4 regions of the Streptomyces sp. CO7 genome follow, and region 1 is predicted to be linked to each of the others. Evidence: riboswitches for the same ligand, from Rfam matches in the RefSeq annotation. Region 1 holds a riboswitch; each other region holds the start of a gene.
The links. A riboswitch is a leader RNA that binds a small molecule or an ion and turns the genes downstream of it on or off. The one in region 1 is predicted to bind cyclic di-AMP.

Region 1 (5,180 bases):
CCGCGCTGTACACGCTGGTGCTCTACCAGCGGACCATGACCGGGCCGGTCAGGCCCGAGGTCGCCAAGCTGCCCGACCTGCGGGTGCGTGAACTCGCGGTCGCGGCCCCGCTGATCGCCCTGCTGATCTTCCTGGGCGTCTATCCGCAGCCCCTCACGGACCTCGTCAACCCGGCGGTCCGGCACACCATGTCCGACGTGCAGCAGCACGACCCCGAGCCCGAGGTGGAGGCGGCCAAGTGAGCGCATCAGCCGTCCACGGCCTGTGGACAGACCTGGCCGCCCCCGCGGACGGGTCGATCGCCAAGATTCCGGCCCCGACGATCGAGTACGCGCAGCTGTCGCCGGTGCTGATCGTCATCGGCGCGGCGGTACTGGGCATCCTGGTGGAGGCCTTCGTGCCGCGCCGGGCCCGCTACTACGCGCAGCTCTTCCTCTCCGCCGTCGCGCTCACCGCGGGCTTCGCCGCCGTGGTGGCGCTCGCGGTGGGCGGGTACGCGACCACCCGGGCGGGCATCGCCGCCGAGGGCGCGATCGCGGTCGACGGGCCCGCGCTGTTCCTGCAGGGCGTGATCATGCTGGTCGGTCTGGTCGCGATGTTCACCTTCGCCGAGCGCCGGCTCGACCCGGAGGCGCACGGCAACCGGGTGGACTCCTTCGCCGCGCAGGCGGCGTCGGTGCCCGGCAGCGACAGCGAGAAGGCGGCCGTGAAGGCCGGCTTCACCACCACCGAGGTGTTCCCGCTGCTGCTCTTCGCGGTCGGCGGCATGCTGGTCTTCCCGGCCGCCAACGATCTGCTGACCCTGTTCATCGCGCTGGAGGTCTTCTCCCTCCCGCTGTACCTGCTCTGCGCACTGGCCCGCCGCAAGCGGCTGCTGTCGCAGGAGGCCGCGGTCAAGTACTTCCTGCTGGGCGCCTTCGCCTCCGCGTTCACCCTCTTCGGCATCGCGCTGCTCTACGGCTACTCCGGCTCGGTCGCCTACGGCCGGATCGCCCAGGTCGTCGAGGGCACGGTCGGCGAGGTCAGCCCGGCGCTGGCCGGCACCATGGGCAACGACGTGCTGCTGCTCCTGGGCGCCGCGCTGGTGACGATGGGTCTGCTCTTCAAGGTGGGCGCGGTGCCGTTCCACATGTGGACCCCGGACGTCTACCAGGGCGCTCCGACCCCGGTGACCGGCTTCATGGCGGCGGCGACCAAGGTGGCGGCCTTCGGCGCGCTGCTGCGGCTGCTGTACGTGGTGCTGCCGGGGCTGCGCTGGGACTGGCGGCCGGTGATGTGGGGCGTGGCCGCGGTCACCATGGTGATCGGCGCGATCGTCGCCATCACGCAGACCGACATCAAGCGGCTGCTGGCCTACTCCTCCATCGCGCACGCCGGGTTCATCCTGGCCGGTGTGATCGCGGCGAAGCCGGAGGGGATCTCCTCGGTCCTCTTCTACCTGGCCGCGTACTCCTTCGTCACCGTCGGCGCCTTCGCCGTAGTGACGCTGGTGCGCGACGCGGGCGGCGAGGCCACCCACTTGTCCAAGTGGGCGGGTCTCGGGCGGCGTTCGCCACTGGTGGCGGCGGTGTTCGCGGTCTTCCTGCTGGCCTTCGCGGGCATTCCGCTGACCTCCGGGTTCGCGGGGAAGTTCGCCGTCTTCAAGGCGGCGGCGGAGGGCGGCGCGGCCCCGCTGGTGGTGGTCGGTGTGCTGTCGTCCGCGGTCGCGGCGTTCTTCTACATCCGGGTGATCGTGCTGATGTTCTTCAGCGAGCCCAAGCCGGACGGGCCGACGGTCGCGGTGGCGTCGCCGCTGACGACCGCGGCGATCGCGGTCGGCGCGGCGGTCACCGTCGTGCTGGGCGTGGCGCCGCAGTACTTCCTGGACCTGGCGAGCCAGGCGGGGATCTTCGTCCGCTGAGCCGGGGCGTCCCGACGAGGGGCGTCCCGGCGAGGGGCGTCCCGGCGACGGGCGGTCCGACGACGGCGTCCCGGCGACGGGCGTCCGTGCGACGCCGAAGGCCCGGTTCCCTCGGGGGGAGCCGGGCCTTCGGCGTGCGGTGCGGGGGCGGGGCGCGGGGTCAGCCCGCGCGGTGCACCACGGCGTCGCAGAGGTGCATGAGGGCCGTCCTGGCCTCGCACTCCGGCAGCGGGGCCAGCGCGGCACGGGCCTCCTGCGCGTAGCGGACGGTGTCCGCCCGGGCGTCCTCCAGCGCGGGGTGCTCCCGCAGCCGGGCGACCGCCTCGGCCAGGCGCGCCTCGTCCGACAGGTCGGAGTCCAGCAGCGCGCACAGGGCGACGTCCTCGGGCAGCCCCAGCCGCTCCACCCGCTCGCGCAGCCGCAGCACCGGCAGCGTGGGGATGCCCTCGCGCAGGTCGGTGCCGGGGGTCTTGCCGGAGTCGGAGGAGTCGGAGGCGACGTCCAGGACGTCGTCGGCCAGTTGGAAGGCCACGCCCAGCCGCTCGCCGTACTGCGTGAGCACGTCCACGACCTGGTGGTCGGCGCCGGACATCATCGCGCCGAAGCGGCAGGCGACGGCGACCAGCGAGCCGGTCTTGCCGGCCAGCACGTCCAGGTAGTGGTCGATGGGGGAACGCCCGGCGGACGGGCCGGCGGTCTCCAGGATCTGCCCGGTGACCAGGCGCTCGAACGCCTCGGCCTGCACCCGCACCGCCTCCGGGCCGAGGTCGGCCAGGATGTGCGAGGCACGGGCGAAGAGGAAGTCGCCGGTGAGCACCGCCACCGAGTTGTCCCAGCGGCTGTTGGCGCTGGGCACGCCGCGGCGGACCTCGGCCTCGTCCATCACGTCGTCGTGGTACAGCGTGGCGAGGTGGGTGAGCTCGACGACGACGGCCGAGGGAACGATCCCCGGCGCGTCCGGATCGCCGAACTGCGCGGCGAGCATGACGAGCAACGGACGGAACCGCTTGCCGCCCGCCTTCACGAGGTGCTGAGCGGCCTCGGTGATGAACGGGACCTCGCTCTTGGTGGCTTCGAGCAGACCTTCCTCGACGGCCGCCATACCTGCCTGGACGGCGGTCTCCAGCGCCTGGTCCCGAACCCTCAGCCCGAACGGCCCGACCACGGTCACGAGGGGTCTCCTGTCTGCTGGTGTGTGCTGACGATCACACGGCTTGTCGATAGGTCATTGCCATCACCCCACTCAGCGTATCCGGTCGGGTTTGGATCACCGACAGCCCCCACCCGCCAGATGGCCGGAGACGCCCTGTCCGTTTGAGGGGAGATTGCCGGATTGGTGACCTCTTAAGTCGGTTTATGTGATCGTCGGCCGATCCGTGACATGGACCACAGGGGCGCGCGGTGGACGGACGGGGTCCAATGGCCCGAAGTCGCCCGCGAGCAGCGGCGGTTGAGAGGTGGGCCCCGGTGCGGCCCCGGTGGACGAATCGCCCTCAATCATGATCAACCATCATGATCCACGGAGATCGTACTTGTTTCGGATATCCGCTCTCGCATACGTTTCGCGCCAGCCGGGCGGAACGCCGAATCCTGCCGCCGCCCGCACCCCACAGACCCATTCCACGCACGGCAGGAGCGGGGGACCCAGGTACACCGCCGGACCGGAGCGCGCGAGAGCGCGCCTCCGGGACGGCTAGGGGTGAAGCCTGCCGTCCCATCGGGCGGCGGGCCGGGCAGCCTTTCTGGCCCGAATCCGACAGCTCACCTCGCAGGCGCCGGAGAGGAAGAACGCATGTCCCGTCTCACCCGTACCGCGTCGGCCCTCGCCGTCGCCGCGGCCGTCGTCGCCGCGCCGATCGTGGGCGCCACCGGCGCCTGGGCCGCCGAGACCCCCACCGCGCAGACCTCGGTCGCCGTCGCCCCGGGCAACAAGGTCACCCACCTGGCCGCCACCACGGACAGCCTCGACGGCTGGATCCGCGAGGCCCTCGCCGTCATGGCGAAGCACGGCATCCCGGGTACCTACGAGGGCATCCACCGCAACGTGATGCGCGAGTCCTCGGGCAACCCGCTCGCCATCAACGACTGGGACATCAACGCGATCAACGGCATCCCCTCCAAGGGCCTGCTGCAGGTGATCGACCCCACCTTCGACGCCTACCACGTCGAGGGCACCGACACCTCGCCGTTCGACCCGGTCGCCAACATCGTCGCGGCGTGCAACTACGCCGCCGACCGCTACGGCTCGATCGACAACGTCAACAGCGCCTACTGAACCCCGCTCCCCTCAGGGGAACAACCGCTCGAGGACGACGGCCACGCCGTCGTCCTCGTTCGTCGTGGTGACCTCGTCGGCGACCGCCTTCAGCTCCGGGTGCGCGTTGGCCATGGCCACCCCGTGGGCCGCCCAGCGGAACATCGGGACGTCGTTCGGCATGTCACCGAAGGCGACGGCGTCCTGCGGGCCCAGGCCGAGGCGCGACGCGGCCATGGCCAGCCCGGTGGCCTTGGTGACCCCGTGCGGCTGCAGCTCCACCGTCCCGGGGCCGGACATCGTCGCGGTGGCCAGCGAGCCGACCGCCGAGGCCGCCACCGCGGTCAGCTCGTCGTCGGTGAGCTCCGGGTGGGACAGCAGGACCTTGGTGATCGGCCGCTCCCACAGGTCGCTCCGGCGGCCGACCCGCTCCGCGGGGAGCGTGGGCCGCGCCATCCGGTAGCCCGGCTCGATCAGCGTGAGCCCCTGGACGCCGTCCTGGTCGACGGCCGCGTACACCTGGCCCACCTCGGCCTCGATCTTGCCGAGGGCCGTCTCCGCCAGCTCCCGGTCCAGGGTCATCGACCACACCAGCCGGTCCCGGTCCGCGTCGTAGAGCTGCGCGCCCTGGCCGCACACCGCGAAACCGCCGCCGATGCCGGCCAGCAGGTCGCGTACCCGCGGCGCGGGCCGGCCGGTCACCACCAGGTGCCGTGCGCCGGACCGCGCCACCGCCCCCAGTGCCGCACGGGTGCGGGCGGAGACGGTGTCGTCGTCGCGCAGGAGCGTGCCGTCCAGGTCCGTGGCGATCAGGGCGTACGCGGGGAGCGTGCGGGAGGGGGGCGCATAGGCGGCGGGTGCGGGCATGATCAGAGAATACGGACCTCCCGGAGCGCCCCCGTGACGGGTTGACACGTCAACTGGATATGTGCAATAGGGCGTTGCCCCCCTCAGGTGAGCGCCCCACGCGGCGCGGCGGGGCGAGCCGCGTCCCGGGCAGGCGGTCGCCCCGGGCATGCGGTCGCG
Region 2 (5,180 bases), 160 kb from region 1:
CCCGAGCGGTACTGAGCGGCGGCTGCCGATCCCAGTGACTCGCGGGCGGCGTTGAGGTCCTCGGTGCGGCGGGCCGCCTCGTCCTGCAGCTTGTCGACCCGGCGTTCGGCGGCCTGGGTCCGCTCCTTCGCGCCGTTGTACTTCTCGGTGGCCGCCTCGGCCTCCCGGTAGAGCCGGTCGACCTCCTCGCGCACCTGCTCCGGGGTCGGCTTCGGCGCTGCGTGTCCGACGCCGTCCAGTCCTGCCGACGCGGCCGCACCCGCGAGAACCGCGGTGAGCAGGGTGCGGGCCCTGCTGCCGCTCCGCTTGTGCTGTGGGGGTTTGCGGTGCGCTGCCACGTCGAGTCCATGTCCTTCCGTACGTCCCGTCCCGGGCGGGACGGTCGCGCATCCGGCGGCGACCCGCACAGGGGAGGCGGGCCGCCGCCGGAGCCTTCGATGAGGTGTCCGACGCCGTCCCGGTCAGGACGACGGAGGGGGAGTCGGGCACCTGGAGGAGGACGCTAATCCGGTTCGTCACCATCCGGTAACGGTTTGTACGCAGATGAATGCAAAGAGTCACGATGGAGTGCGAGGGTGAAAGGCGCAGGTTCGATCTTGGTGGAACCGTGGGGCGGGATGACCGAATGCATACTTATGGGGCGGATGTGACGGGCGGGGTGCTACGAGCGGCCCGCCGCCGGAGCCCTCGACGGCGGTGGCTAGGCTCCCCGCCATGGACGTTCTCCTGCACATCTTCGTCGGTCTTCACATCATCGGAATCGCCGCGCTCCTCGGCGGCTTCTTCCACCAGATGAAGGCCATCGGTCAGGGCACCGCCCGCTTCACCCCGGGCATGCTGCACGGCGCCCTCACCATGCTGGTCACCGGCATCGTGCTGGTCGGCCTCAACGAGGCCCAGGGCGGCTCGGTCAACCACATCAAGATCGGCATCAAGCTGCTGCTGCTGATCGTGATCCTCGGCCTGGTCTACGTGAAGCGGGACGAAGAGCGGGTGGACAAGGGGCAGTTCGCCCTGGTGGGTGCGCTGACCATGGTGAACATCTTCATCGCGGTGCTGTGGACGTGATCCGGCGCCGGTGAGCCGGTGACGCAGGTACACGGACGGCCCGCACGCATCGAGCGTGCGGGCCGTCCGCGCGGTACGTCAGCGTTCGGCCTTCAGCCTCGGCCGTCCGCGTATGTCCGTCCGGTCAGGCGGGGCGGACGATGCTGTGGATGGAGCCCTCGCCGTCGTAGTAGATCGACTCCTCGCGCACGTACGTGCCGGGCTTGGGGGCGTGGATCATCATGCCCCCGCCGATGTAGAGGCCCACGTGGGTGACGTCGTCGTAGAAGAAGACCAGGTCGCCGGGCCGGGCCTCGGAGACGGGGACGGCGGTTCCGGCGTTCACCTGGTCGTAGGTGGTGCGCGGCAGGTCCACGCCGGCGGACTTCCAGGCGGCCTGGGTGAGGCCGGAGCAGTCGTAGGAGTCCGGTCCGGTCGCGCCCCAGACGTACGGCAGGCCGATCTTCGCCTCGGCGAAGGTGACCGCCTTCTGCCCCAGTGAGGTGGAAGCCTCCGTGGTGCCGCCGGAGCCGGTACCCGAGCCGCTGCCGCCGGCGGTCTCCTCGGCCTCCTGCTCGGCGAGCGCCTCCTCGCGGGCCTTCTCCTCGGCCGCCTGCTGCTCGGCCAGCTCCTCCGCCTTCCGGCGCGCCTCCTCCTCCTTCTTCCGCTCGATCTCGGCGAGCCGCGCCTTCTCCTCGGCGGTCAGCTCGGCCAGGAGTTCACGGGCGTCGGTGAGCTTCGCCTGGACGGTCGCCTTGCTGGTGCGCAGCTTCTTCTCGGAGGAGTTGAGCGTCTTCAGGCTCTCGGTGGCCTCCTGCCGCTTCTCGGCGGTGTCCGCCTGTCTCTCCACGTACTCCTCGACAGCGTCCTGCTGGCGACCGGTCAGGCGGTCCATCAGCTGGGCCTGGTCGAAGTAGTCCTGGGGCGCGTCGGAGAGGAGGAAGGTGGCGGTGTCGGGGAGGGCCGTGCCGGAGCGGTACTGGGCGGCGGCGTACGAACCGAGCTTCTCGCGGGCCTCGTTCAGTTCCTCGGTGCGCTCGGCGACCTCGTCGAGCAGCTTGTCGAGGTCCTTGCGCTGCTTCTCGCTCTGTTCCTTGGCCGAGTTGTACTTCTCGGTGGCGGCCTCGGCCTGGCGGTAGAGGCGGTCGACCTTCTCCTGCACCTCTTCGAGGCCGGGGCGGTCGGACGGCGCGGCCTGTGCGGTCTGGGCGAGCAGGGCCACGGAGGTGAGGGCGACGGTCGCCAGCGCGGGGGTGCGTATGCCCGCGAGCAGGCCGGCCGGGCGGGGCTTTCGGTGCGACGCCAAGGCGGCGACTCCTTCCGTCTCCCGCCTACCGGGTTAGCTGTCGGGTTCGGGCGTGACGTCCGGAAGGATTGCCCTACGGTCCGGCGGGGCGGCCGAACCGATTCACCCCAGGTGGTGCGTGCGGGTCCCCGGCTCCGGCGCGCGGCCGGACTCGGCGGGGGCCGCACGGACCTGCGAGGTTCGCCGGTCGGGATCGGACGGCCCGCGGGCACGTTAGCCAACCTGTGGGGTCCCTGTGAAGGACGGTGTTCGATATGCCCGATACGTTTTCGTGACCTTGGGGTGAGCGTGGCGTTGTGTGACGGGCATGCGGCGTGCGGTCACCGCCAGCGCGCCGCCCGCATCAGGCGCCGCCCGCGCCGTGCGCCGCCCGCGCCACGCGCCGTGCGCCCACGCGGAGCCCGCGCACGGTTCGCCGGGCGGTGTCACTCGGTGATGTCGACGACCACCTTGTTGGTCTCCAGCCCCGCGGCCGTCACGACCTGGACCTCGACCCGGCCGGGTTCCACGTCGGCCGGCACCGGGACGGTCAGCACCGTGTCGGACGGGTTGCTGAAGCCGCCCGCGACCGGGACCAGCGGCACGTGGACGTTGACCGCTCCTATCCGGACGACCATCCGCGACAGCCGGTCCGCGCTCTGCGCCCCCGGCGGGACGAAGCCCGCGCCACGGATCTCGATGTCGTCGCCGGTGCGGATCGGACCGTCCAGGTCACCTGCCTCGCGCGCCCGCACCACGGAGAGGACGACCGCGCGCCCGCCCTCCGCGTACTTGCCCGCCAGGTACGTCGCCGCCGACACCAGCACCACCACGGCCAGCCCCCACGGCAGGTCGGGCAGCTGCTCGGGGCGCCGGGCCAGCCGGACCAGGCCGAAGACCAGCGCCACGGCGGAGATCACCACGTACTGGATGTCGGCGAAGCTGCCCCGGCCGGAGTCGTCGGTCAGCAGGTCGGCGGCACGGGGCCGGTGGGCGCGGACCTTCTGGAGCCGCTGCCCCTGCACCCGCAGGCTCACCACCCGCCGGACCAGCACCGCGATGGCACAGACCACGGCCAGCACCGTCACCACACCCGCGCCCCGGGCCAGTTCCAGACCGGCGATCAGCTCGTCGCGCCTGCGGTGCCCGGAGGCGGCGGCCAGCTGACCGGCCAGCGTGAGCACGGCGAAGGCGGTGAACAGCACCCACGCGGCGGCCACCGCCCGGGAGGTGGACAGGCGGTTGTCCTCGCCGATCACCGGGGCGAGCACCCCGCCCTTGTCCCGGTGGAACCAGGAAGCCGCGGAAAGTGCGGTGCCCGTCAGCAGCGCGGCCAGCAGTCCGGCCGTGCGCGCCGAGGTCCAGCCGGCGCCGATCGCCGTGAGTGCCTGGACCAGCAGCAACACCACCGCCGCGCCCCACACCGCGTACAGCGTGGTCCGCCACAGCCGGGCAAGCCACGCCTGCCCCTCGGACCGGCTCCGCTCGGCCACTTCGGCCGCGGACTGGGTGAGCTCGTCGGAGACCCACTGCCGGGAGGCGGAGGCCGAATGGGCGACCGCGGCCGGCAACCCCTTCCCTGCGGCGAACTCGTCCCGCTGGTGGAGGAAGGCCGCCACGGCCTTCCGATGCCCCGCACGCGCCCCGTGCGGGCAGTCCCCGCACGTGCAGCCGCCCCCGTGGGCGTCCTTCGCCGCGTCGGCGCCCTGCCTCGCCTCCTGCACCGCCACGCCGTGTCCGCCTTCCCGCACCCGATCGTCCCTACGGCAACTCCGCTGCCGAGTAGGGGAATTGTGCCGTACCGCCCGCCCCGTCCGGTCCCCGGGGCCCACGTCGGCGCGGGCATGCGGGGGAACCAGAGGCCCACGCTTCGGCCTCTTCCTGCACAACCGTCCCGGGGGGCTGCGGGTCTCGGGTAGGACACAAGATTTTCGACTTGTTCGGAGCTGCTGGTGAACGCCCTGCACGACCCCCGTCTCGTCGACCTCATGCGGCAGGTCGCCGCGGGAGCGTCCACGGTGGTGATCCGTGATTCCGCCGCCCACCCGCAGAAGTCGGCCGCCGTGCTGGTGCACATCGCCGAGTGCTACGGATACCGCTACTCCCACCTGCGGGTGGAGCGCCGGTTCATCGAGCACACGGTCGTCCTCGTCCTGGACCGGGACCCCTCGCCCGACGGTAGGCGTCGTGCCGCGGCCACCATGGCGACCCTTCCACCCGCTTTCGGAGGGATGTTCCCGGGGATGAGGCCCGGCCGGTTGCCCGACCGGCCCGAGGCCGAGGGCCAGTTGGACCTGATCCGGGCCCACGTCAGGTTCGAGACGCTGACCCGGCTTCCTGCGCGCCGTGCGCACCTCGTCGGCTGGGTGTCCAGCGCGGTGGTCCTCCTGCCGGCAGTGCTGACGGGGGAGTACCTGTTCCTGGGGGCGATGGCTCTCCTCGTGCTGCTGCCGGTGTACGGGGGGATCGCGTACAACCGTCTGCACCGCCGGGTGCTCTCCCGTCGGCTGACGGCCGCCGGCTGCGTACCAGTCCTGGCGGAGGACGGACGGCCCGGTTTCTCGCGGAGCGTGCCGAGCGGCTTCGGGGTGGAGGGCAGACTGACGGCCATGACGAGCATCACCGACTGGGCAGCGTTCTCCCTGGCCGAACCCGAACTCGCCGAGGTGGTCGAGAAGCGGTTCGGCGACTTCACCCACCACGTCCTCGCCACCCTCCGCAGTGACGGGTCACCCCGCACCACCGGCATCGAGGTGCGCTTCCTGGACGGCGACCTCTGGCTCGGCATGATGCCGGGCTCGCTGAAGGCCCGGGACCTGCTGCGCGACCCGCGCTTCAACCTGCAGGC
Region 3 (5,180 bases), on a different contig from region 1:
AACTACTGAACCCGACCCCGGAAAAGACACGGCGAACGACGGGGCGGGAAATTGCACCCGCTTCTTGTATACGGCCCTCTTGTTAATTACGGAGGCCATTCATGTTTACGGCATGTTGCGAGGTCCTCACGCCGTCCGGGCGCGCCGCGCCCCCGCGGTTCTGGCCGGGAATGCGCAGCCGGTACAGCTCGGCGGAGCGCTCGGTGTGCAGGGCGGTCACCTGCCGGGCCCGCTCCCCGTCGCCGCGGGCCACGGCGTCCACGATGGCGCCGTGCTCCGCCCAGGTCTCCACGGGCGCGGGCAGCGGGTCGAGCGCGTACATCCAGGCGATCTTGTGCCGCAGCTGGGTGAGCGTGGCGGTCAGCGCGGCGCTCCCGCAGGCCTGGGCCAGCGTCTCGTGGAACCAGCCGCCCAGCGACCGCAACTCCTCCCCGTACCCGCGCCGGGCCCGCTCCTGACCCAGTCTGACCAGGCCACGGAGCACCTTGAGGTGGGCCTCGGTGCGCCGCTGGGCGGCCCGGGCGGCGCCCAGCGGCTCCAGCAGCAGCCGCATCTCCAGCAGGTCGGCGGCCTCCTGCTCGGTCGGCTCCGCCACGCAGGCCCCGGCGTGCCGCCGGGTCACCACGAAACCCTCGGCCTCCAGGGTGCGCAGCGCCTCGCGGACCGGTACGCGGGAGACGCCGTAGCGGCGGGCGAGGAGTTCCTCGGTCAGCCGGCTCCCGCGCTCGTGGACCCCGGCGACGATGTCGTCCCGGATCGCCGTGCATACCGAATGCGCGGGAATACGCATGCCGACCTCCGCCTCGATGAATAAGGCGACTCTAAGGCAATGGGCGTGAATTTCCGACGGGAAGTCACGCGGGAGAGGGAATTTTCGGCCGCTCCCCCGCCCGGTGCGCCCGGATACCGTCCGGAACGACGAAAAAGCCCCCCGTCCCGGAAACCGGGGCGGGGGGCATTCGCGCGGGTGGCGTCAGAGGTTCACGCCGTGGGAGCGGAGGTAGGCGACGGGGTCGATGTCGCTGCCGTACTCCGGGGAGGTGCGGGCCTCGAAGTGCAGGTGCGGGCCGGTGACGTTGCCGGTGGCGCCGGAGCGGCCGATGTGGGCGCCCGGGGTGACCGCCTGGCCGACGGCCACGCTGACCGAGGACAGGTGGCCGTACTGGGTGTACGTGCCGTCGTGCATCTTGATGACGACCTGGTAGCCGTAGGCGCCGCCCCAGCCGGCCTCGACGACGGTGCCGCGGCCCACGGAGCGGACCGGGGTGCCGGAGGCGGCGTGGAAGTCGATGCCGGTGTGGCTGCCGGAGGACCAGATGCCGCCGCCCGCCTGGTAGGAGGTGGAGACGTACGACCCGGCGATCGGGCTGACGAACATGTTGAGACGGCGGAGGCGCTCACGCTCGGCCTCGCGGGCGGCGCGCTCCTCGGCGGCCTCGCGCTCGGCGCGGGCCTTCTCGGCGGCCGCGGCGCGGGCGGCGGCCTCGACGGCGGCCCGCTCCTGGGCCTCGGCCTGCTCGTCGATCTGCTCGGCGACGGTGTCGCCGATGGTGACGACGGGGAGCAGGCCGCTGGTCTCGGCGGGGGTCTCCGCCGCGACGGCGGGGCTGGCCAGGGTGCCGACGACGCCGGTGGTGGTGAGAGCGGCGAGGCCTGCCAGGCCGGCGGTGGTGCGGCTGGTCCGGCCGGGACGACGATGCCTGCCGGGGGCGCAGTTGAACGCCATGAAGTGGCTGAGTCCTTTCCTTCCCTCTCGCCTGCCGGGTTAGCTGTCGGGTTCGGAGCAGGAAGGTCTCCTACGGGTTCCTCCCGCGGTGCGGAAGGCGCCCGATTCACCCCAGGGGTACCGCTCGGGTGGGTCCCCGGCTCCCCTGGCTCGCGCCGTACGGGGATTAGGCGATGACTGCCCGGCGCCGCGGATGCGGAGCACAGGTGTGGCGGGCAGCCGGATCGAAGCTAGTTGGGTGATCAATCGGATAACAAACGGATCAAGACTTTTGTAGCGCACGCCACAGGGCAAACCGGACCCTTCTACGCGCATCGCACGCTCGCGGACGAGCCGGTGCCGGGCCGAACGAAGCGGGCCCCGGCGGCCGTAAGGCTCACCGGGGCCCGAAACCGGCCTGGACGGGCCGCTACTCGGCGCTCACCACGGTCACCTCGCCGATGCCCAGCTCGCGCACCGGGCCGGCGATCTGCGCGGCGTCGCCGACCAGGACCGTCACCAGACGGTCCACCGGGAAGGCGCTCACCACGGCCGCGGTGGCCTCCACCGTGCCGGTGGCGACGAGCTGCTGATAGAGCGTCGCCTGGAAGTCGTCCGGCAGGTGCTGCTCCACCTGGTCGGCCAACGTGCCGGCGACCGCGGCGGCCGTCTCGTACTTGAGCGGCGCCACGCCCACCAGGTTCTGCACGGCGGTGTCCCGCTCGGCGTCGGTCAGGCCGCCCTCGGCGAGGGTGCGCAGCACCTGCCACAGATCCTGCAGCGCGGGGCCGGTGTTGGGGGTGTCCACCGACCCGCTGATCGCCAGCATCGCGGCGCCCGAACCGTCGGGAGCGGAGCGCAGGACCTGCCCGAAGGCGCGGACGCCGTACGTGTAGCCCTTCTCCTCGCGCAGGACCTTGTCCAGGCGGGAGGTCAGCGTGCCGCCCAGGCAGTAGGTGCCGAGCACCTGGGCCGGCCACACGCGGTCGTGGCGGTCCGCCCCGGTGCGGCCGATCAGCAACTGCGTCTGGACGGAGCCGGGACGGTCCACGATCACCACGCGGCCGGTGTCGTCCGACGTCACCGCCGGCACCGGGCGCGGAGCGGCCTGGGAGCCCTTCCAGGCGCCCAGGGTCTCGGCCAGCAGGGCGTCCAGGTCGACGCCGGTGAGGTCGCCGACCACCACGGCGGTCGAGGTGGCCGGACGGACGTGCCGCTCGTAGAAGGCGCGCACGGCGGCCGCGTCGATCTTCTCGACGGTCTCCTCGGTGCCCTGACGGGGGCGCGCCATCCGCGAGTTCGCCGGGAAGAGCTCCTTGTAGAGCTCCTTGGCGGCACGGCGGGCCGGGTTGGCCAGCTCGTGCGGGATCTCGTCGAGCCGGTTGCGCACCAGGCGGGAGACCTCGTCCTCGGCGAACGCCGGGGCGCGCAGCGCGTCGGCCAGCAGGCCCAGCGCCTTGGGCAGCCGGGAGGCGGGGACCTCCAGGGAGACCCGCACGCCGGGGTGGTCCGCGTGCATGTCCAGCGTGGCGCCGCACCGCTCGAGTTCGGCGGCGAAGTCCTCGGCGGAGTGCTTGTCGGTGCCCTCCGCGAAGGCGCGCGCCATGATGGTGGCGACGCCGTCCAGGCCGAGCGGCTCGGCGTCCAGCGGGGCGTCCAGCAGCACCTCGACGGCCACGACCTGCTGACCGGGGCGGTGGCAGCGCAGGACGGTCAGGCCGTTGTCGAGGGCGCCGCGCTCGGGCGCGGGGAACGCCCACGGCTTGGGCTCGCCGGCCTGCGGCTGGGGGTGGAACTCCATGGTGGCCAGGTCGGTCACTTGGCCTCCTCCTCTTCGTCCTCGTCGCCGTCGGCGTCCGCGCCCTCGGGAGTGATCGGTTCGTACACCAGGACCGCGCGGTTGTCGGGGCGCAGGCGGGCCTTGGCGACCTCCTGGACCTCCTCCGCCGTCACCTCCAGGACCCGCTCCACGGCGGTCAGCGCGAGCTGCGGGTCGCCGAACAGGACGGCGTACCGGCACAGTTCGTCGGCGCGGCCGGAGACCGTGCCGAGGCGGTCCAGCCACTCGCGCTCCAGCTGGGCCTGGGCGCGCTCCATCTCCTCGGCCGTCGGGCCCTCGGCGGCGAGCCGGGCCAGCTCCTCGTCGACGGCGGCCTCGATCACCGGCACCTCGACGTCGCCGGAGGTCTTGACGTCGAGCCAGCCCAGCGAGGGCGCTCCAGCCAGTCGCAACAGGCCGAAACCGGCCGTCACCGCGGTGCGGTCGCGGCGCACCAGGCGGTTGTAGAGGCGGGAGGACTCGCCGTAGCCGAGGATGGTCAGCGCCACGTCGGCGGCGTCGCAGGCGCGGGTGCCGTCCTCGGGCAGGCGGTAGCCGGCCATCAGGGCGCGGGCCGGGACCTCCTCGCGCACGACCTCGCGGATCTCCCCGCCGACGACCTCCGGCAGCGCTCCGTCCCGCGGGGCGGGCTTGCCGTCGTGGGAGGCGATGGAGCCGAAGTACTTCTCGACCCAGGCGAGGGTCTGCTCCGGGTCGATGTCGCCGACCACCGACAGCACCGCGTTGTTGGGCGCGTAGTAGGTGCGGAAGAACGCGCGGGCGTCCTCCAGGGTGGCCGCGTCCAGGTCGGCCATGGAGCCGATCGGGGTGTGGTGGTACGGATGGCCTTCGGGGTAGGCCAGCGCGAAGATCTTCTCGAAGGCCGTGCCGTAGGGGACGTTGTCGTACCGCTGGCGGCGCTCGTTCTTGACGACGTCGCGCTGGTTCTCCATCGACTCGTCGTCGAGGGCGGTGAGCAGGGAGCCCATCCGGTCGGCCTCCAGCCAGAGCGCGAGCTCCAGCTGGTGGGCCGGCATGGTCTCGAAGTAGTTGGTGCGCTCGAAGCTGGTGGTGCCGTTGAGGGAACCTCCGGCTCCCTGCACCAGCTCGAAGTGACCGTTGCCCTTCACCTGGGCCGAGCCCTGGAACATCAGGTGCTCGAAGAGGTGGGCGAGGCCGGTGCGGCCCTGGACCTCGTGCCGGGAGCCGACGTCGTACCAGAGGCACACCGCGGCGACCGGGGTCAGGTGGTCCTCCGAGAGCACCACGCGGAGCCCGTTGGCAAGGCGGTGCTCGGTAGCTGTGAGGCCTCCTGAGCCTGCCTCGGCTGTGGCCGTGTGACCCATGGGCATGTACGTCCCTTCGCTCGCCTGAAACTTGTGTGTCCGGACTGCCTGTCACTCTATGCAACCGAGGGCGGTTGCCGTGAGGTTCCCGATACGTCACATTGCCGCCCGATCCGGGGACACTCCGGCCCGCCGGGAGCTTCGCCGGCCGCGTGGACGGCCGCTCGGCGGTCCCGTCGGCCGGCCGCTCCGGCGGCCGCGACCCCGATCGCCCCGGGACGCGCGGGTGTGCTGGGATGGGCGCCGTCCACCGGCCGGCGTCGTCCGCCGTGAATGAAGTGAAAGGACGTTCCATGCGCAAGGCCTTGAC
Region 4 (5,180 bases), on a different contig from region 1:
GCGACCAACATCCTCGCGGTGGACGTGCACACCCCGGGCCAGGGCAACCTCCTGAGCCTCGCCGAGAGGAGCGGGCTCGGCAACGTCCGCGTGGCCAACGGCGACGCGATCATCCTGCTCCGCGAGATGCTCACGCCCGACGCGCTGGCCGGGCTGCGCGTCTACTTCCCCGACCCCTGGCCCAAGAAGCGGCACCACAAGCGGCGGCTGATCCAGCCCGAGTTCCTGAACCTGGCCGCCGACCGGCTCCGCCGGGGCGCGGTGCTGCACTGCGCCACGGACTGGGAGCCGTACGCGGAGCAGATGATGGAGGTGCTGACCGCGCACCCCCGTTTCGCGAACACGCAGCCCGACGGGCACTTCGCGCCCCGGCCGGAGTTCCGTCCCCTCACCCGGTTCGAGGGTCAGGGACTGGACAAGGGACACGTCGTGCGCGACCTGCTCTTCCACCGGGTCTGAGGAACCGGCGGCGGGGCGGATCAGCCGGAGGCGGCGTCCAGCCGGGCCGTCTCCTCGTCGGTGAGCCGCAGGCCGGCGACCGCCGTGAGGGCGGGCAGCTGGTCCACCGTGCGGGCGGAGGCGATCGGCGCGACCACCGTCGGGCGGGCGGCCAGCCAGGCCAGGGCCACCGTGGCCGGGGACGCTCCGTGCGCCTCGGCGATCCCGTCGAGGGCGGCCAGGACGCGCCGGCCGCGTTCGCTCTCCAGGTGCCGGGCCGCTCCGGTCGCCCGGGGGCTGTCCACCGTCGTCCCCGGGCGGTACTTGCCGGTCAGGAAGCCGGACGCCAGCGCGTAGTACGGCACGGCGGCCAGGCCCGCCCGCTCGGCGACGTCGCGCAGGGGGCCTTCGTAGGTGTCGCGGGAGACCAGGTTGTAGTGCGGCTGGACGACCGTGTAGCGGGCGAAGCCCTCGCGCTCGGAGAAGTCCAGCGACTCCTGCAGCCGTTCGGCGGTGATGTTGGAGGCGCCGATCGCCCGCACCTTGCCCTCGCGGACCAGTTGGTCGAGGGCGAGCAGGATCTCCTCGACCGGCGTCCCGGGCTGGTCGAAGTGCGTGTAGTACAGGTCGATGTGGTCGGTGTCCAGCCGGCGCAGCGACGCCTCCGCCGCCGCCCTGATGTTGGCGGCCGACAGCCCGCGGTACTGCGGGTGCTGGCTCACCTTGGTGGCGATCACGACCTCGGAGCGGTTGCCGCGGGCCTTGAGCCACCTGCCGATGACGGTCTCCGACTCGCCGCCCTCGTTGCCCTCCACCCAGGCGGAGTAGGAGTCGGCGGTGTCGACGAAGTTGCCGCCCACCGCGGTGTACGCGTCGAGGACGGCGAAGGACTCCCGCTCGTCGGCGGTCCATCCGAAGACGTTGCCGCCGAGGGCGAGCGGGAACACCTCGAGGCCGGACGTACCCAGCTTGCGCAGTTCACTCATGACGGTGACCAACGCGTCCGGCCGGCCGCGCATTCCGGGGCGCAGCCGGCCGACCGCAGCGGTTCGAAGGTGTCGGGGATCGCAGGGCTACGGAGACGAGGAGAGGAACCCGCGGCCGAAGGGACCGGCGCCGGTCAGAGGTTGACGCCGCGTGCGGCCAACCAGGCCATCGGGTCGACGCCGTCGCCGCCGCCCGGGTGCACCTCGAGGTGCAGGTGCGGGCCGGTGACGTTGCCGGTCGCGCCCACCCGGCCGATGACATCGCCGGTGGACACCTTCTGGCCGACGCTGACGTTGATCGAGGACTGGTGGCAGTACCAGAGCTCGGTGCCGTCCTCGAGGGTGAGGATGGTCCGGTAGCCGTACGAGCCGGCCCAGCCGGCCTCGGTGACGGTGCCGGTGTGGACGGCCTTCAGCAGCGTGCCGGTGGGGGCCGCGAGGTCCAGGCCCGTGTGGTAGCCGGAGGACCACATGGAGCCGGCCTGCATGTAGGTGGAGGTGATCGTGTAGGAGGACGCCGGCGAGACGAAGCTGGCCGCCAGCTTGGCGATGCGCTCGGCCTCGGCCTTGGCCTTGGCCTCCTCCTCCGCCTTCTCGGCGGCGGCCTCGCGGGCCTGTGCCTCCGCCTTCTCCTTGGCCGCCTTCTCGGCGGCGGCCTGGGCGGCGGCCTCCTGGGCCTCCAGTACGGCCTGCGTCTCGGCCTCCTGCTCCTGCTGGGCGGCCTGCGCCATGATGCGGGTGCGCAGCGCCTCGCCGGCGTCGGCGGGGGAGGCGGTCTCGGCCGGGGCGACGCCCATCTCGCCGAGGACGCTGGGGGCCTGCTCCGCGGCCGCGGTTTCGGTCTCGTCGCCGCCGGGAAGCAGGGAGGTGACCGGGTCCAGCGAGGGCATCTGCGGCATGGTGATGTGCACCGGAGCCTTGCCGGGCGCGGCGGTGGCCATGCCACCCGCACCGACGGCGGCGATCACACCGACGCCGAGGACGGTGGAACTGCGGGCCAGGCCCCGCTGCTTGGCCACCCGGTGACGGCCTCTGGAGACCGTCCCCTCGCTGGGGTTCCACTCCTCGAAGGAGCCCTCGCCGGCGAACCCGGCGGGACCGTACGCGTCGGCGGCCACACGCTGGCTCGGCACGAAGGGCAGTTCAGGGGCAGGGGGGTTGGACGCCACGGGGGCGCGCTCCTTTCCTTCCGTCTCGCCTACCGGGTTAGCTGACGGGTTCGGAGCGGGAAGGTCTCCTACGCGCGTATACGGAGATACGCCCGATTCACCCCGGAAAGTGGTTCCCCGGTTCCCTCGCGGGATTCGGCAGAGCGCACGGAGCCGTCGCTTGTGACGGCTGGGACAGCCGCGCGCTGCGTTATCGAACGTTAATAGAAGCGGTGGCTCAATTCCAAGCCGTTCCTTCACATCGTCCGACCCTGTGGACTGAACCTATGGAGGTTCATCAGGGCGAAACGGACATGGCTTCGGTCACACGCCCACCGCCGCCTTGGCTTGATCGTTCCGCAGCGTTCCGCAGCGTCCCCGGCGGTCCCGGGTGCCGCTGGCGCGTCCGGGCCGGTCACAGGGTCCGTACGGCGAGCAGGGCCATGTCGTCCTCGACGTCTCCTCCTGAGTGCAGGGCCACGTCCTCGGACAGGAACCGCAGGAGGTCCTCCGGCTCCCGGAAGACCCGACCGTCCAGCCGCGCGACCGGGTCGTAGAACACCCCGTCCTCGTCCCGCGCCTCGGTCAGACCGTCGGTGTAGAAGAGCACCGTGGCGCCCGGCCGCAGCGGCACGGGCGGTCCGGGCCTGGGCGGCCCCGCGAGTTCCGAGAGGGCGAGCGGACTGCCGGACTCCCCCGGGTCCAGCAGCCGCGGCGGCGCACCGGGCTCCAGCAGCAGCGGCGGCGGATGACCGTGATTGACGATCGACACGCTCCGGCCGTCCCGGGAGAACTCGGCGAACACCGCCGTCACGAAGCCTTCCTGCTGCTCCAGCTCCACCGCCCGTCGGTCCCGCTCGCGCACCACCGCCTGCTCCATGTGCTCCGCGGCCTGCTCGATGGTGTCGGCCCGTTCCGCCACCTCGCGGAAGGCGCCGACGACGACCGCGACCGCGGCCACGGCCTCCATCCCCTTGCCGCGCACGTCCCCCAGCACCATCCGCACGCCGTGCGGGGTGTCGTGCACGGCGTAGAGATCGCCGCCGATGTTCGCCTCCTGCAGGGCGGCCTCGTACCGGGAGGCGATCCGCAGGGAGCCGATCCGCCGCTGCGGCGGCGGCATCACGGCCCGCATCGCCGCCTCGGCCATCTGCCGGGCGGACGCGAGGCGCAGGTCGACCCGGTGCACCGCGGTGTTCATGACGCAGGACAGCACCGAGACGATGACGACGGTGAAGAGCTCGGTGATCATCAGGGCGGGAGAGTCCGCGTCCCTTGTCAGCCGCACGTAGAGGGTGAGACCCGTCGACAGCAGTCCGATGCCCACCGTGGCGCGCAGGGTGTAAAGGGGGGCGGCGATCAACGGGGCGGCGGCGAAGAACGGTACGGCGGTCACGTCCCGCGGCGTCACACTGTCGTAGGCGAGGCCGAGGACCAGGGCCAGGAAGGGCAGCACCCGAAGCACCAGACGGGCGTAATGGATCCACCGCCGGCCCGGCCCGAGGGGCTCCTCGACCTCCGGATCCACCGGCCCGCCTCGCCTCAGCATGGAATCCATGGTCCCGTGCCGGGCCGGAAGCGGCGACCGCTGACCTCCGCCCGGATGAAGGCGGACGGACGGGCGCCTGAGCATGCGGACGCAAACACTCAGGGCCGGAATCCTTGAAGGATTCCGGCCCTGAGTCTTCAGTAGCGGGGACAGGATTTGAACCTGCGACCTCTGGGTTATGAGCCCAGCGAGCTACCGAGCTGCTCCACCCCGCGTCGTTGTGTCTTCACTGTACGACATGGCGCGGGGGAAAAGCGAATCGGTTCACGTCGCCCCGCCGAGCAGGTGGTGGTTGGGCCGCACGGCGCGCTCCTCGTACTCGGGCAGCAGCACCACCCGGACGCCGCCCGCCGCCAGTACCCCGCTGCCGTCCGCGGCCGCCACGAAGGTGTCGGGCTCCCGCCAGGCGGTGACCACCCGCCGCACCCCCGCGTCGAGGATCAGCCGCGCGCACGGGGCCGGCCGGGAGGCACGACGGGCACAGGGCTCCAGGCTGCTGTAGACGGTGGCCCCGGGCAGCCGCGGGTCGGCCGGGTCGATCTTGGCGAGCGCCGCCTCCTCCGCGTGGACCACCGGGTCGCCGCCCTCCCCGGAGTGGCCGCGGGCCAGCTCGGTCCCGTCCTCGGCCACCACCACCGCGCCCACGCTGAACGCGGTGCGCGACGGCGGGCACTCCCCGGCCAGGTCGCAGGCGAGGCCCAGCCAGTACCGGTCGGCTGCGGAGGCCGACGAACCCTCGCCCGGGGCGACCGGCCGGTAGTGGGCGAGCACCACGTCGCCCACCGGCCGGGTCTCCTCCAGCCGCAGCCGGCCCGGCGGGTAGCCGCCCGGACCGAAGAGCCGCGGCGCGCCCGGCTCACCGACCAGCAGCGGGGCCAGCGCCAGCTGGAGCTCGTCGGCGAGTCCGAGCCGCAGCAGCTGGGTGTGGACGCTGCCGCCTCCCTCCACCATCAGCCGCCGCACCCGGTACGCGGCGTGGAGGTGCTCCAGGACGGCCCGCCAGTCCAGTTCCGGTCCCACCGGGACCACCTCGGCGTCCTTTTGGCCACGCAGCGCCTC

Region 2: it holds a riboswitch for cyclic di-AMP, as region 1 does, so the genes downstream of both, ACOV8S_RS16885 (NlpC/P60 family protein) here and ACOV8S_RS17685 (transglycosylase SLT domain-containing protein) in region 1, are expected to answer to the same signal.
Region 3: it holds a riboswitch for cyclic di-AMP, as region 1 does, so the genes downstream of both, ACOV8S_RS02330 (M23 family metallopeptidase) here and ACOV8S_RS17685 (transglycosylase SLT domain-containing protein) in region 1, are expected to answer to the same signal.
Region 4: it holds a riboswitch for cyclic di-AMP, as region 1 does, so the genes downstream of both, ACOV8S_RS24915 (M23 family metallopeptidase) here and ACOV8S_RS17685 (transglycosylase SLT domain-containing protein) in region 1, are expected to answer to the same signal.

What each region holds. Positions count from the first base shown of each region.
Region 1 is NZ_JBRIOU010000004.1:1,061,441-1,066,620, reverse strand. It holds gene ACOV8S_RS17700 (NADH-quinone oxidoreductase subunit M) at 1-242, shown strand, start outside; gene nuoN (NADH-quinone oxidoreductase subunit NuoN) at 239-1,900, shown strand; gene ACOV8S_RS17690 (polyprenyl synthetase family protein) at 2,061-3,071, opposite strand; cyclic di-AMP (ydaO/yuaA leader) riboswitch at 3,503-3,690, shown strand; gene ACOV8S_RS17685 (transglycosylase SLT domain-containing protein) at 3,693-4,175, shown strand; gene ACOV8S_RS17680 (HAD family hydrolase) at 4,188-5,021, opposite strand.
Region 2 is NZ_JBRIOU010000004.1:902,059-907,238, reverse strand. It holds gene ACOV8S_RS16895 (NlpC/P60 family protein) at 1-338, opposite strand, end outside; gene ACOV8S_RS16890 (hypothetical protein) at 715-1,068, shown strand; gene ACOV8S_RS16885 (NlpC/P60 family protein) at 1,193-2,353, opposite strand; cyclic di-AMP (ydaO/yuaA leader) riboswitch at 2,361-2,520, opposite strand; gene ACOV8S_RS16880 (hypothetical protein) at 2,779-4,062, opposite strand; gene ACOV8S_RS16875 (pyridoxamine 5'-phosphate oxidase family protein) at 4,942-5,180, shown strand, end outside.
Region 3 is NZ_JBRIOU010000002.1:96,230-101,409, reverse strand. It holds gene ACOV8S_RS02335 (GntR family transcriptional regulator) at 83-790, opposite strand; gene ACOV8S_RS02330 (M23 family metallopeptidase) at 974-1,726, opposite strand; cyclic di-AMP (ydaO/yuaA leader) riboswitch at 1,740-1,909, opposite strand; gene ACOV8S_RS02325 (M16 family metallopeptidase) at 2,136-3,524, opposite strand; gene ACOV8S_RS02320 (M16 family metallopeptidase) at 3,521-4,876, opposite strand; gene ACOV8S_RS02315 (hypothetical protein) at 5,164-5,180, shown strand, end outside.
Region 4 is NZ_JBRIOU010000008.1:14,194-19,373, forward strand. It holds partial or broken gene trmB (tRNA (guanosine(46)-N7)-methyltransferase TrmB) at 1-459, shown strand, start outside; gene ACOV8S_RS24910 (aldo/keto reductase) at 480-1,424, opposite strand; gene ACOV8S_RS24915 (M23 family metallopeptidase) at 1,559-2,593, opposite strand; cyclic di-AMP (ydaO/yuaA leader) riboswitch at 2,605-2,744, opposite strand; gene ACOV8S_RS24920 (PP2C family protein-serine/threonine phosphatase) at 2,988-4,121, opposite strand; tRNA gene ACOV8S_RS24925 (tRNA-Met) at 4,263-4,336, opposite strand; gene ACOV8S_RS24930 (dihydrofolate reductase family protein) at 4,386-5,180, opposite strand, start outside.